2 linked regions of the Methylorubrum populi genome follow. The protein of the gene in region 1 interacts with the protein of each later gene in a pairwise test. Links are inferred from orthologs where the notes say so. Each region holds a gene or a part of one and is shown in the gene's direction. Other genes may lie near its edges.

What was found. The genes of interacting proteins can lie anywhere in the genome.
Region 2: the proteins of hfq (region 1) and rho interact in binary tests that used the Escherichia coli proteins (3 or more experiments, as listed by UniProt). The link is inferred for Methylorubrum populi from one-to-one orthologs.

What each region holds. Positions count from the first base shown.
Region 1 is NZ_AP014809.1:3,358,837-3,366,098, forward strand. Bases 2,737-5,443 are described here. They hold hfq (RNA chaperone Hfq), read left to right. Parts: upstream 2,737-3,816; coding sequence 3,817-4,071; downstream 4,072-5,443. Other genes in these bases: ntrX (nitrogen assimilation response regulator NtrX), read left to right, coding at 2,737-3,578; hflX (GTPase HflX), read left to right, coding at 4,226-5,443. In the rest of the region: MPPM_RS15410 (sensor histidine kinase), read left to right, coding at 1-2,211; more of ntrX, read left to right, coding at 2,208-2,736; more of hflX, read left to right, coding at 5,444-5,641; MPPM_RS15430 (SulP family inorganic anion transporter), read right to left, coding at 5,856-7,262. UniProt on the Escherichia coli protein: RNA chaperone that binds small regulatory RNA (sRNAs) and mRNAs to facilitate mRNA translational regulation in response to envelope stress, environmental stress and changes in metabolite concentrations.
Region 2 is NZ_AP014809.1:1,927,038-1,934,531, reverse strand. What follows is about bases 2,031-4,969. They hold rho (transcription termination factor Rho), read left to right. Parts: upstream 2,031-2,796; coding sequence 2,797-4,143; downstream 4,144-4,969. Other genes in these bases: poxB (ubiquinone-dependent pyruvate dehydrogenase), read left to right, coding at 4,384-4,969; MPPM_RS08855 (Smr/MutS family protein), read left to right, coding at 2,031-2,524. In the rest of the region: MPPM_RS08865 (Tim44/TimA family putative adaptor protein), read left to right, coding at 1-438; mltA (murein transglycosylase A), read left to right, coding at 450-1,742; more of MPPM_RS08855, read left to right, coding at 1,739-2,030; more of poxB, read left to right, coding at 4,970-6,117; MPPM_RS08840 (TonB-dependent siderophore receptor), read left to right, coding at 6,401-7,494. UniProt on the Escherichia coli protein: Facilitates transcription termination by a mechanism that involves Rho binding to the nascent RNA, activation of Rho's RNA-dependent ATPase activity, and release of the mRNA from the DNA template.

The sequences.
Region 1 (7,262 bases):
ATTACGAGGACGCCGACCACGGGCGTCGCGCTCCTCTCGGTCAACGCAATCTTGGTCCTCGCCCTCGTGGTGGTCATCGCCTGGGAGGCGCGGGTCTTCCTGCATGCCCGGCGCACCCACGCCTCCGTGGCGCGGCTGCACACCCGCATCGTCGGCCTGTTCAGCCTGATCGCGATCCTGCCGACGATCCTGCTCGCCATCGTCGCCTCGGTGACGATCGATGTCGGCCTCTCGCTGGGTTTCACCGACCGGGTTCGCGACGTGGTGCTGAAATCGGTGCAGGTGGCGGACGCCTACCAGGAGAATCACTGCCAGTCGCTCGCCCGCGAGATCCGCATCTTCGCCGACGACCTGACCCGCGCGCGGCCGAATTTTGACGTGAACCGCGAGTGGTTCGAGAACTTCATGACAACGCGGGCCCAGGCGCTCGGGCTGCCGATCGTCAAGATCATGCGTGGGCCGAACGAGGTGGTGGCGCGCGCCAACATCGACGTGCTCAAGCAGACGCGCCTGCCCTCGGCCGCGGCCTTCGAGGATGCAGCGAAGTCGAGCGACCCGATCTGCCTGCTGCCGAACGAGGGCCGGGTCTTCGCCGCGCTGATGCGGATGCCGGCCTACGACAACGCCGTGCTGCTGGTGCAGCGCGAGGTGAGCCAGCTCGCCATCGACTTCCCCGGCGTCGCCCGCGCCGCGGCCGCCGAGTACCTGACCTACGACGAACTGCGCCGCTACGTGCAGATCGCCTTCGCCTCGGTCTTCATCCTGATCGCGCTGATCACCCTGCTCTCGGCGGTGTGGTTCGGGCTGAACTTCGCCAACCGCTTCGTCGCCCCGATTCGCCGGCTCATCAACGCCGCCGACGAGGTCGCCGCCGGCAACTTCTACGCCCGCGTTCCGGCGCGAAAGTCCGACGGCGACCTCGCCCATCTCGGCGAGAGCTTCAACACGATGACGCAGGAGCTGCGCCGCCAGCACGACGGGCTGCGGGCGGCCAACGACCTGATCGACCGCCGCCGCCGCTTCACCGAGGCCGTGCTTTCGGGCGTATCGCCGGGCGTGCTCGGCGTCGATGCCGACGGCGTCATCACCATCGCCAATCCCGGCGCGGAACGGACGCTCGGCCTGTCGGCAAGGGAACTGGTCGGCAAGCCTCTGACGGCGGTCGTGCCGGAGATCGCCGCGCTGTTCCCCGAGGCGGAGGGGCGCCAGCGCGCGCTCCAGCAGCAGATTCAGCTCGTGCGCGGCGGGCGCGAGCGCACCATCGCCGTGCGGGTGACCAGCGAGCAGGCGCAGGGCGAGGCCCGCGGCTACGTGGTGACGCTCGACGACATCACCGATCTCGTCACCGCGCAGCGTACCTCCGCCTGGGCCGATGTCGCCCGCCGCATCGCCCACGAGATCAAGAACCCACTGACCCCGATTCAGCTCTCGGCCGAACGCATTCGTCGCAAATACGGAAAAGTGATCACCGCCGACAAGGAAGTGTTCGAGCAGTGCACCGCCACGATCGTGCGGCAGGTGGACGAGATCAAGCGGATGGTAGACGAGTTCTCCTCCTTCGCCCGGATGCCGAAGCCCGCGATCACGCAGCAGGATCTGGCCGAGATTGCCCGGCAGAACCTGTTCATGCTGCGCATGGCGCATCCCGATCTGGACTTTCCGTTCGACACCGTCGGCGCCGACGCGCAGGGCCGCGTGGTGGCCGCCTTCGACGTGCGGCTGTTCTCCCAGGCGCTCACCAACATCCTCAAGAACGCTGTCGAGGCGGTCCAGGCGGTGCCCGAGGACGTGCTGACGGCCGACGGCGGCAAGGGCCGCGTGGCGCTGAAGCTGATCGTCGAGGACGCCTTCGTGGTGATCGAAGTCACCGACAACGGAAAAGGCTTTCCGGCAGAGGGGCGCCAGCGCCTGCTCGAACCCTATATGACGACCCGCGAGGGCGGGACCGGCCTCGGTCTGGCGATCGTCTCCAAGGTGCTGGAGGAGCATGGCGGGGGGATCGAGCTGAACGACAACCCGGAGGGGCGCGGCGGACAGGTCCGCATGCGGCTGCCGCGGGAGGTCGGGCGGGACGAAGGACAGAATTCCGAGTCCGGTGGCGGAGGGGAGCGGACACGCTCCGCGGCACCGGGCGCGCGTGACGGGACAACGATGGACAAGAATACGGAGGGCGCCATGGAAGCGCGACGCGTCGCGGAGATGCAGCCATGAGCGCCGACATCCTGATCGTCGACGACGAGGCCGATATCCGCGATCTGGTCGCGGGCATCCTGGACGACGAGGGGCACCGAACCCGCACGGCCGCCGGCTCCGACGAGGCGCTGGCGGCGATCGAATCGCGCCGGCCCCACCTCGTCTTCCTCGACATCTGGCTCCAGGGCTCGCGCCTGGACGGGCTGCAGGTGCTCGACCTGATCAAGGCGGGCCACCCCGACCTGCCGGTGGTGATGATCTCGGGCCACGGCAACATCGAGACCGCGGTGGCGGCGATCAAATCCGGCGCCTACGACTTCATCGAGAAGCCGTTCAAGGCCGACCGCCTGATCCTCGTGGCCGAGCGGGCGCTCGAAGCCTCGCGCCTCAAGCGCGAGGTGCGCGACCTCAAGGTGCGTTCGGGACAGGCGAGCCGCATCGTCGGCGCGTCCGTGGCGGTCAACCAGCTGCGCCAGACCATCGAGCGCGTGGCGCCGACCAATGCCCGGGTGATGATTTCGGGCGCGCCTGGCGCCGGCAAGGAGCTCTCGGCGCGAACCCTGCACGCCGCCTCCTCGCGGGCGAGCGGGCCCTTCGTCGTCATCAACGCGGCGACGATCACGCCGGAGACGATGGAAGCCGAGCTGTTCGGCGTCGAGGGTGGCGAGGGCCGGGTGCGGCGCGTCGGCGCCCTGGAGGAGGCCCATGGCGGCTCCCTCTACATCGACGAAGTCGCCGACATGCCCAAGGAAACGCAGAGCCGGATCCTGCGCGTCCTCGTCGATCAGAACTTCCAGCGCGTCGGCGGCACCGCCCGCGTCCACGTGGACGTGCGCATCATCTCATCGTCCTCCCGTGACCTCACCGAGGAGATCGCCGCCGGGCGCTTCCGCGAGGATCTGTTCCACCGCCTCTCGGTGGTTCCGATCCGCATCCCCTCGCTCGCCGAGCGGCGCGAGGACGTGCCGGAACTCATCACCTTCTTCATGGAGCAGATCTCGGCGGCCACCGGCCTGCCGCGGCGGCGCATCGCCGAGGACGCCATGGCGGTGCTGCAATCGCACGACTGGCCCGGCAACGTGCGGCAGCTGCGCAACAACGTCGAGCGGCTGATGATCCTGACCCAGAGCGATCCGGAGCAGGAGGTGACGTCCGAGATGCTGCCGACCGAGATCGGCGCGCTGGTGCCGACGACGCCGACCGGCGCCGGCGGCGAGAAGCTGATGAGCCTGGCGCTGCGCGAGGCGCGCGAGATCTTCGAGCGCGAATATCTCATCGCGCAGATCGCCCGCTTCTCCGGCAACATCTCCCGCACCGCCGAGTTCATCGGCATGGAGCGCTCGGCCCTTCACCGGAAACTGAAGTCTCTCGGCATCGGCCCGTAACCGGCCCGCAAGGCGCGATGCTGCCGATTCGCGTACGAGAATCGGCAGCGAGCACGGTTGCAAGAGGTGGATATTGACGCTTTGACCGGCAGGGTACCTCTTGCATCGCGGCAAGCTTCGCCCTGTAATGGAAGAGCGCGGCAGAGCGATCCCGGCATGTGGGAGTCGCCTGCCCGCGACTCCAGGCACGGGGTCCTGCTGATCCGCGGTTGCGGCCTCGAAATAAGGATAACAAGAAATGGCGGGCGAGCGCGCTCAGAACCTCCAGGATACGTTCCTGAACCATGTCCGCAAGAACAAGATCCCGCTGACGATCTTCCTCGTCAATGGCGTCAAGCTTCAAGGTGTTGTGACCTGGTTCGACAACTTCTGCGTCCTACTCCGGCGGGACGGGCACTCGCAGCTCGTTTACAAGCACGCGATCTCCACGATCATGCCCGGTCATCCGGTGCAGCTGTTCGAACCGGACGAGACGGCCCCCGAGAAGGCCTGACCGCGCGATCCACCGCATCCGGCGCGCCCGCGTCGGACCTGCCCCGCTTCGCGGACACCGTGCTCTTCCCGACGATTTCCGTCATTTGCGGGAGTCGGCGGATGCAAAATGGCGTCATCGTTCCGACATGAGAGAACGATGACACGGAGACGCCATGACTGAACTCCTTCCGCCCGGCGAAGCCCGCCTGCAGGCGAAGGCCGCCCCCGAGGGCGAGATTGCCGCCGCGACCCGCACGCTGGTGCTCGGCCCCTATCTCACGCGCGCCGCCCAGCGCTCCGCGCCCGGACAGACCGAGACCGTGCGCTCCGACGAGGCGCGCCTCGACGAGGCCGTGGGATTGGCTGTCGCCATCGATCTCGATGTCGCCCGGGCGATCTCCGTGCATATCCAGCGCCCGCGCCCCTCGACCTATCTCGGCAAGGGCCGGGTGGAAGAGGTCGCCGGGCTCATCCAGGCGGAAGAGATCGGCCTCGTTGTGATGGACTGCGCCCTTTCTCCGGTGCAGCAACGCAACCTCGAGAAGGCCTGGGGCGCCAAGGTCATCGACCGGACCGGCCTGATCCTCGAGATCTTCGGCCGTCGCGCCTCGACCCGCGAGGGCACGCTTCAGGTCGAGCACGCCCATCTCGCCTACCAGAAGTCCCGTCTCGTGCGCTCCTGGACCCACCTTGAGCGGCAGCGCGGCGGCTTCGGCTTCCTCGGCGGCCCCGGCGAGACTCAGATCGAGGCCGACCGGCGGATGATCCAGGAGCGGATGACCCGGATTGAGCGAGACCTCGACGCGGTGACCCGCACCCGCGGCCTGCACCGCAAGAGCCGCGCGCGGGTGCCGTATCCGATCGTGGCGCTCGTCGGCTACACCAATGCCGGCAAGTCGACCCTGTTCAACGCCCTGACGAAGGCCGAGGTGCGAGCGCAGGACATGCTGTTCGCGACCCTCGATCCCACGGCCCGGGCGACCAAGCTGCCCCACGGCGAGACCGTGATCCTGTCGGACACGGTCGGATTCATCTCCGACCTCCCGACATCGCTGATCGCCGCCTTCCGCGCGACGCTCGAGGACGTGATCGAGGCCGACATCCTGCTCCACGTGCGCGACGTCTCGCACGGTGACACCCAGGCCCAGGCCGAGGATGTCGAAGGGGTGCTGCGCGAACTCGGGATCGAGCCGGATGCCGAGCGGATCATCGAGGTCTGGAACAAGTCCGACCTTCTCGACGAGGGCGAGCGCACCCGGCTGGTCAACCTCAGCGCCGCCCATCGCGGCGCCGGGGCGGCGCCCATCCTGGTCTCGGCGCTGACGGGGGAGGGGCTGCCGGCGCTGGCCGAGCGGATCGAGGCACAGGTGGCGCGGGCGCGCTCGACCTTTGCCGTCACGCTTCCGCCGGAGGACGGCGCCTCCTTGAACTGGCTCTACGAGAATGCCGAGGTGCTCGACCGGCAGGCCGAGACCGGCGGCGCAATCGCGCTGACGATCCGCATCGCACCGGAGAAGGAGCCGCGCTTCCTCAACCGGTTCGAGGCGGCGCAGCGCATCGGCGGTCCGCAGAACCTGCCGGCGGCCTAAAGCATCATCCCGAAAGGTGGTTTGCGGCTTTCGGAAAAAGATGATGCAAAAACAGATCCCTGGTGCGTCGTGCTGGATCCGATATCCAGCACGATGCGCTAGGGCCGTCTCCTCGCATCGGCTCCGACGCGCGACGCGGCGGCCCCCACCGACGAAAAAGGGCCGGCACCGCGATTTGCGGCGCCGGCCCTTTTCAGATTTGCCCTCGGTGCGGTCAGTCTTTCGGTGCAGCGTGGGCGACCATGGCGAGGCTGTGGTTCAGCCCGCTCGCGCCACCGCCGATGACCTCGACGCGGGCCCCCGTCTTCGCCCGCCGGGCCGCCCATTCCCGGATCATCTCCAGGCAGGTGTGGTCGACGTGGCGCAGGCCATCCGCGGCGAGGCGGACCGGGGTGCCTTCCGGCGTGCGCTCCAGCGCCTCGTTGAGATGCGGCAGCTGGAGGAAGGTCGCCGAGCCCGAGAGGCGAAGTTCCGGCACCGCCTGGACCGCGCCACCCCGCTCCGTCTGCGCCGCGCCACCCTCGATCTTGAGCGGGCCGCGCAGGTAGTGCGGGATCACCTGGAGCAGGCTGAGCGCGAGACCGGTGAGGACGCCGGTCAGGAGATCGGTGGCGACGACCATCACCATGGTCGCGGCCCAGATCGCGGCGGTGGGCAGGCCGTAGCGCTCGTGCAGGTGGAAGGCGTGGGCCGGACTCACGAGGCGCCAACCCGTCACCACGAGGATGCCGGCGAGGGAGGCGGTCGGCACGATCTTCAGCACCATCGGCAGCATCAGCAGGAAGGCGAGGATCCAGCTGCCGTGCAGGATGGTGGAGGCCCGTGTGACCGCACCCGCCTGAACGTTCGCCGAGGAGCGGACGATCACGCCGGTCATCGGCAGGCCGCCGGCGAGGCCGCAGAGGATGTTGCCGACACCCTGCGCGCCCAGCTCGCGGTTGTACTGCGTGCGAGGACCGTCATGCATCCGATCGACCGCCGCCGCCGAGAGCAAGCTTTCCGCACTGGCAATGACCGCGAGCGTGACGGCCATCAGGATCATCGCCGGCTCGGCCAGGCGGCTCCAGTCGCCCAAACCCGGCAGGGTGACGGCGGAGAAGATGTTCTCCGGCACCTCGACGCGCTTGACGTCCATGCTGCCGACGACGGCGACGAAGGTGCCCGCCAGAACACCCATCAGGGCACCCGGGAGCAGCTTGAGCTTGGCCGGACGGATCTTCTCCCAGCCCAGCATCGCCACGATCGTCGCGAGTCCGACGATGACAGCGCCGGGGCGATTCCCCTCGGGACTGGAGACGAAGTTGAAGAACGCGGCCGGAATCGCGATGAGATTGTCGAGGCCGTTGGCTTTCGGCAGCGCGTCCGTCAGCACATGGAGCTGCGCCAGTACGATCAGGATCCCGATGCCGGCGAGCATGCCGTGCACGACCGCCGGCGAGATCGCCCGGAACCAGCCGCCGATCCGCAGCGCACCGGCCAGGAGCTGGATTGCACCGGCAGCGACGAGGACGGGTCCGAGGGCATCGATGCCGTGTTCGCGGACGAACTCGAAGACGATGACCGCGAGGCCTGCGGCCGGACCGCTGACCTGAAGCGGCGAGCCGGCGAGGAAGCCGACCAC
Region 2 (7,494 bases), 1.4 Mb from region 1 along the record:
CTGGAGCAGGTGGTTCAGGCCGAGCCGGCCTTCGAGCCGCGCGCCTTCCTGGAGGGCGCCAAGGGGGCCTACGAGGCCATCGTCATCGCCTTCGCCAAGGGAGACCGCAAGACCCTGCGCGCGCTCCTCTCGCGGGAGGTCTGCGAGGGTTTCGAGCGGGCGATCTCGGAGCGCGAGAAGCGCCGTGAGACCGTCGAGACCACCTTCATCTCCATCGACAAGGCGGAGATGGTCGCCGTCGAGGTGAAGAACCGCGTCGCGCAGATCACCGTGCGCTTCCTCTCGAACCTCATCACCGCCACCCGCGACGCGGACGGCAAGGTGATCGACGGCAATGCCGAGACCGGCGTCGAGGTGCCCGACGTGTGGACCTTCGCCCGCACGCTCGGCTCGCGCGATCCGAACTGGCAGCTCGTCGCCACCGACGCGGGCGGCTGATCGAGCGCACCATGCCGCGTTCGCGTGTTTCCCTTCCGGCCGCAGCGGTCCTCGCCGCTGCGGCCGTTTCCGTTCCCGCGGTGCGGGCCGGCGCGGCCGGGCCTGCGCGCGTACCTCCGCAGGTGCCGGGCGCGGTGCTGGAGCCGGTCGCGCTCAAGACGCTACCCGGCTGGCGCGAGGACGACGGCGCAGCGGCCCTCGATGCCTTCCGCCGCACCTGCGCCGGGCCCGGTCCCAACCCGCCCCAGGCCGAGGCTGTCACGGGCTCGCCGGCCGACCTCGCGGCGGCCTGCGCCGCGGCCGCCGAGGTCACGCCGGAGGGAGCCAAGACATTCTTCGAGGCGCGGTTCTCCGCCTACCGCATCGTGCGCCCGGCCTCCGAAAAGGAGCCGGAGCGCCGGGTCGGCTTCCTCACCGGCTATTTCGAGCCGGAACTGACGGGATCCCTGGAGCCCGGCCCCGGCTACACCGCCCCGGTGCTCGCCCGGCCCGACGACCTTGTCAGCCTCGCCCCAGGTGAGACCGCGCCGGGGCTCGATCCGATCTACCGGGCGGGCCGGCACACCGAGGCCGGGCTCGTGCCCTATCCCGACCGGGCGGCGATCGAGGACGGGGCGCTCGGCGAGCGCACCCGGCCGCTGCTGTGGCTGCGCGATGCCGTCGATCTCTTCGTGCTGCAGGTGCAGGGCTCCGGGCGCGTGCGCCTGCCGGACGGGCGCGGGATGCGGGTGCTCTACGACGGCAAGAACGGCCAGCCCTACACCTCGATCGGCAAGCTGCTCGTCAACGAGGGCCACCTGCCGATCAACGGCCTGAGCCTGGAGCGCTGGACCTCGTGGCTGCGGGCGAACCCGGACCATGCCCGCCGGCTGATGCGGATGAACGCATCCTACATCTTCTTCCGGACCGAGCCGGTGACGGACCCGGCGCTCGGCCCGCCCGGCGCCGCCGGCGTGCCCCTCAGCCCGGGGCGCAGCATGGCGGTCGACGGCAATCTGTGGCGGTACGGCCTGCCGTTCTGGCTGGAGGGCAAGCTTCCGGGCCAGCCCGGACGCGGCCACCTCGTCGTCGCGGCCGATACCGGCTCGGCGATCGTCGGCCCGGCGCGGGGCGATCTCTATGTCGGCACCGGCGCCGCCGCCGGCCGGGCGGCGGGCGACCTGCACGACCGCATGGGCTTCGTCGTGCTGATCCCCAAGCCGGCGTCGGACCAGACGGAGGCCGTACAGGGCCCGGCGAAGGCCCCGGCCTCCGCCCGTGACTCGGCCGTGCCGGAGGCCGGCGCCGGGGAGCCCCGGCCGTGAGGGAGCGACCGCCGCGGCGGCCCCGCCTGCTCTCGCGCGAGGAGGCTCATCTCTGGGGCGAGATCGCCAAGCTGATCACGCCGCTGCGGGGCCGGACGCGGCCGAGGAAGGCACCGGCAGAGGCGCCCCCAGCCGAGGTGGAGCGATCCGCCGCACCGGACCGGCCGAGCGGGGTCGCGTCGTCATCGGCCGCGCCGCCATCGGTCGCGCGACCTGCCCTGAGGACGGTGGCAAAGCCGGCGGCCAAGGCCGTCCTGAAATCCGCGCCGAAGCTCGCCTCCCCTCCCCCGCACCGGTCCGCGCCGGCCGCCTCGATGCCGCGCTCGTCTTCGAAGCCGCTCAAGCTCGGCGACCTCGCCCCCGAAATCGCCCGCGTCTCCACCGCGCCGGTGCAGGCCGCTCCGCCGCCTCCGCCGCCTCCGCCGGGCGCGCCGGGGCTGGAACGGCGCGAGCGGCGCGGCCTGGAGCGCGGCACGCTGGCGATCGAGGCCCGCATCGACCTTCACGGCCTCTATCAGGCGGAGGCGCACGCGGCTCTGGTCGGCTTCCTGCTGCGCGCCCGCGCGGCCGGGCATGCCAGGGTGCTCGTGGTGACCGGCAAGGGCGGCGAGGGCTTCGGTGGCCACGACCGCGGCGGCTTCTCCGAGCGCGGCGTGCTTCGGCGCAGCGTGCCCCACTGGCTGAGGGGCCCGGAGCTGCGCGGCCTCGTGCTCGGCTTCGAGGAGGCGGGCCGCCAGCACGGCGGGGCCGGCGCCCTCTACGTGCGGCTGCGGCGCCGATAGCCCGCCGGGGGCCGGCCTTCGTGCGGGCCCGAAGGAACCTGAGGTCAAATCGGCGAAGGGGTCTTGAGCCAGGGGGCGAAACGCGCTACTGAGCCATGCTCTCCCATTGCAGCCGTGTCGCATTCCTCGGTCTCTTCGGCCCAGCGGAACCGATGCGTGGGCCGGGCCGCGCGCCCGCGACGGCTACGGACCCCGGGGCGCTTCCCCGGCGCCTGGCCCTGCTCCCGAACCGGCCGACTTCTTCCCGCCCTTCGTTGGTTGCATCTCCCCACATGACGTCACAGAACGACGCTCTCGCCCCCGTCGAAGCTCCGGCCGAAGCCGCCGCCGCCGCGCCGGCCGATCTCGCCGCCCGACGCGAGGTGAAGCTCCAGGACCTCAAGTCCAAATCGCCGACCGAACTCATCGCCTTCGCCGAGGAGGTCGAGGTCGAGAACGCCTCGACCATGCGCAAGCAGGAGTTGATGTTCGCGATCCTCAAGCAGCTCGCGGCCAACGAGACCGAGATCATCGGTGCCGGCACGGTCGAGGTGCTGCAGGACGGGTTCGGCTTCCTGCGCTCGAACGACTCGAACTACCTGCCGGGTCCGGACGACATCTACATCTCGCCCACGCAAATCCGCCGCTTCGGCCTGCGCACCGGCGACACGGTGGAGGGCCCGATCCGCGGCCCCAAGGACGGCGAGCGCTACTTCGCCTTGATCAAGGTCAACACGATCAACTTCGAGAACCCGGAGAAGATCAAGCACAAGGTCCACTTCGACAATCTGACGCCGCTGTTCCCGACGAAGCGGTTCAAGCTCGAACTGGACAATCCGACCAAGAAAGACTTCTCGCCCCGCATCATCGACATCGTCTCGCCGATCGGTAAGGGCCAGCGCGCGCTGATCGTCGCGCCGCCGCGCACGGGCAAGACCGTGCTGATGCAGAACATCGCGCAGTCGATCACCCTCAACCACCCGGAATGCTACCTCATCGTGCTGCTCATCGACGAGCGCCCGGAAGAGGTGACCGACATGATCCGCTCGGTGAAGGGCGAGGTCATCGCCTCGACCTTCGACGAGCCGGCCACCCGCCACGTGCAGGTCGCCGAGATGGTGATCGAGAAGGCCAAGCGCCTGGTCGAGCACGGCCGCGACGTGGTGATCCTGCTCGACTCCATCACCCGCCTCGGCCGCGCCTACAACACCGTGGTGCCCTCCTCCGGCAAGGTGCTGACCGGCGGCGTCGACGCCAACGCCCTGCAGCGGCCCAAGCGCTTCTTCGGCGCGGCCCGCAACATCGAGGAGGGCGGCTCGCTCACCATCATCGCCACCGCGCTGATCGATACCGGATCGCGCATGGACGAGGTGATCTTCGAGGAGTTCAAGGGCACCGGCAACTCCGAGATCATTCTCGACCGCAAGGTCTCCGACAAGCGCATCTTCCCGGCCATCGACATCACCCGCTCCGGCACCCGCAAGGAGGAGCTGCTGGTGCCGCCGGATTCGCTCAAGAAGACCTATGTGCTCCGCCGCATCCTCAACCCGATGGGCGTCACCGACGCGATCGAGTTCCTCATGGACAAGCTGCGCCAGACCAAGAGCAACAGCGACTTCTTCGACTCGATGAACACGTAAGGCGAGGCGCCTTATCGCGATGTCCTGCCGAGGGGTTGGCCGATGCGATCGGCCGGCCCCTCATTCGTTTCCGGCCGTGCCTCGGCGTTGCCGTCCGAGGGGCAATCCTGCCGGAACGCGTCGGCCCACCATGTGAGATTATGCAGCAATCACAAAATCTTCCGGCCACTCGAACCTTCGTTTTCGTGTGACGTTGGCCCGCCATGACCGCCCGCGGGCGGTTGGGCACGGAGACGGCGAATGGCAACCCGCAACGTATCGGATCTCGTGGTCGAGACGCTCCAGCAGGCGGGGGTACGCCGCGTCTACGGCCTCGTCGGCGACAGCCTGAACGGGATCACGGAAGCGATCCGCAGCCGCGGCGTGATCGACTGGGTCCATGTCCGCCACGAGGAGGTCGCCGCCTTCGCCGCCGCGGGCGAGGCGCAGGTGACCGGCGAACTCGCGGTCTGCGCCGGCTCCTGCGGACCGGGCAACCTCCACCTCATCAACGGCCTGTTCGACGCCCACCGCACCCGCACGCCGGTGCTGGCGATCGCCGCCCACATCCCGTCGAGCGAGATCGGCCTCAACTACTTCCAGGCGACGCGGCCCGAGGAGCTGTTCCGCGATTGCAGCCATTTCTGCGAACTGGTCTCGGACCCGGAGCAGCTGCCCAACGTCCTCGAATCCGCGATCCGCACGGCGGTGGGCAAGCGCGGCGTCGCCGTGGTGGTCATCCCCGGCACCGTGGCGCTGAAGGAGGCGCCCAAGCGCGCGCTCGCCGCCCCCGCGACCCTGCGCCCGCGCGCGCCCGCCGCCGTGCCGCCGGCCGACGAACTCGACCGCCTCGCCGGCCTCCTCAACGGCTCCAAGAAGATCACGCTGCTGTGCGGGCGCGGCTGCGCCGGGGCGCACGCGCCGCTGATGCGGCTGGCCGAGCGGCTCAAGAGCCCGATCGTCCACGCGCTCGGCGGCAAGGAGCATGTCGAGCACGACAATCCCTACGATGTCGGCATGACCGGCCTGATCGGGTTCTCCTCGGGCTACGCGGCGATGGAGGCCTGCGAGACCCTGCTGATGCTCGGCACCGACTTCCCCTACCGCCAGTTCTACCCCGAGCACGCCAAGATCGCGCAGGTCGATCTGCGCCCGGAGAATTTGGGCAAGCGCTGCCGGCTCGAACTCGGCCTCGTCGGCGATGTCGCCGCCACCATCGAGGCGCTGCTGCCGCGGCTGACCGGCAATGACAGCGCGCGCCATCTGGAGGCCAGCCTCAAGCACTACGCCAAGGCCCGGGAAGATCTCGACGACCTCGCCACCGGCAAGCCGGGGCGCAAGCCGATCCACCCGCAATATCTCACCCGGCTTCTCAGCGAGGCGACGCATGACGACGCGGTGTTCACGGCCGATGTCGGCACGCCCACGGTCTGGGCGGCGCGCTACCTCTCCATGACCGCCGGTCGGCGCCTGATCGGCTCCTGGGCGCACGGCTCGATGGCCAACGCCCTGCCCCACGCCATCGGCATTCAGGCGGCGAGCCCCGGCCGGCAGGTGATCTCGCTCTCGGGCGACGGCGGTTTCGCCATGCTGATGGGCGACATCCTCACCCTTCGCCAAGAGAAGCTGCCGGTGAAGGTCGTCATCTACAACAACGGCACGCTCGGCTTCGTCGAGCTGGAGATGAAGGCCGCGGGCTATCTCGAGACCGGGGTCACGCTGGAGAACCCGGACTTCGCCGCCATGGCCAACGCCATCGGCATCCATGCCCGCCGGGTCGAGGATCCGGGCGATCTGGAAGGCGCGATCCGGGACGTGCTGGCCCATCCCGGCCCCGCCCTGCTCGACGTGGTGACGAACCGCCAGGAACTGGCGATGCCGCCGAAGCTCCAGGCCGAGCAGGTGAAGGGCTTCAGCCTCTACGCGCTCCAGGCGGTGATGAACGGGCGCGGCGACGCCATCCTCGATCTGGCCAAGACCAACCTGCTCCGCTGAGCCAAGCGTCCGCCGCGCTCCGGAACCGGTCCGGGCGCGGCGGACGGCATCGTCAAACCGAGGCCAAGCCTGTAATCGCACGCCGTTGCCGGGCGGTCACACTGGGCTGCAACATCGCTCGCGCATCCAACCGCGCATCATCCGCAAGCGCCTGCCGACACAGCGCAATCAACGCCGTATCTCACTTTATAATAACTACAAGTAACTGATTTTACTCTGGTTTCCCTTGTCGATACAGGCTCGCGGCGACATTCATGGCTGTGGTCTGCCTCAAGGGTCTGCCATGTCCGCGTCCCGATACGCTCGCGCTACTTCCCCTCTCGCTGCATTCCTGCTGGTCGGCGCGGCTCCGGCCCTGGCCCAGCCGGCGAGCGCGACGCTCGATACGATCTCGGTGGAGGCCTCCCGCGCGCAGCAGCCGGCTCCGCGGCCGGCCAGCGGCGGGCCGCCCGCGTCCCCAGTCGTCGCGCCGCCCGGCCCGGCCGGCGCCGTCGGCGTGGGGTCGACCACGAGCGGCGGCGGCGGCGGCCCGACGGGGGTCGTCGGCTACACCGCCCGCGGCAGCGCGGCGGCGACCAAGACCAACACGCCGATCATCGAGACGCCGGCCTCGGTCTCCGTCGTCACCCGCGAGCAGCTCAACGACCGCAACGTCCAGACGCTGAACGAGGCGATCGCCTACACCCCGGGCGTCTCCTCCAACGTGTTCGGCTTCGACCCGCGCTTCGACGCCTTCTACATCCGCGGCTTCGAGGTCACGAATGTCGGCATCTACCGCGACGGCCTGCGCCAGCCCTCCGCGCCCTTCGCGATCCCCCGCGTCGAGCCCTACGGCCTCGACGCCCTGACGATCCTGCGCGGGCCGGCGGCGGGCCTCTACGGCCTCGGCGCACCCGGCGGCATCGTCGATGTCACCTCGAAGCGCCCGACCTCCGTACCCTTCGGCGAGATCTGGCTGCAGCGGGGCAAGTACGACCGCTATCAGGGCGCCTTCGATCTCGGCGGCCCGATCGAGCCGAGCGACGGGCAGCTCTCCTACCGCCTCACCGGCCTGTTCCGGCAGGCTGACAGCTTCCTGCCCGGAGGCCGGGAGGACCGCAACTTCATCGCTCCCGCAATCACGTGGCGGCCCGATGCCGATACCAGCCTGACGGTGCTCGCCGAGTATCTCGACAACACCGTGCCGGGCAACGCCTCGTTCTACTCGAACTTCGCCGATCCGCGCTTCCAGAAGACGAACCTGTTCTCGGGCGATCCCGCCTTCCAGGACTACACCACCCGGCAGTACCGCATCGGTTACGCCTTCGAGCACCGCTTCAGCCCGGACGTCGTGTTCCGGCAGAACTTCCGCTATTACAACGTCTTCGGTGACCTGAG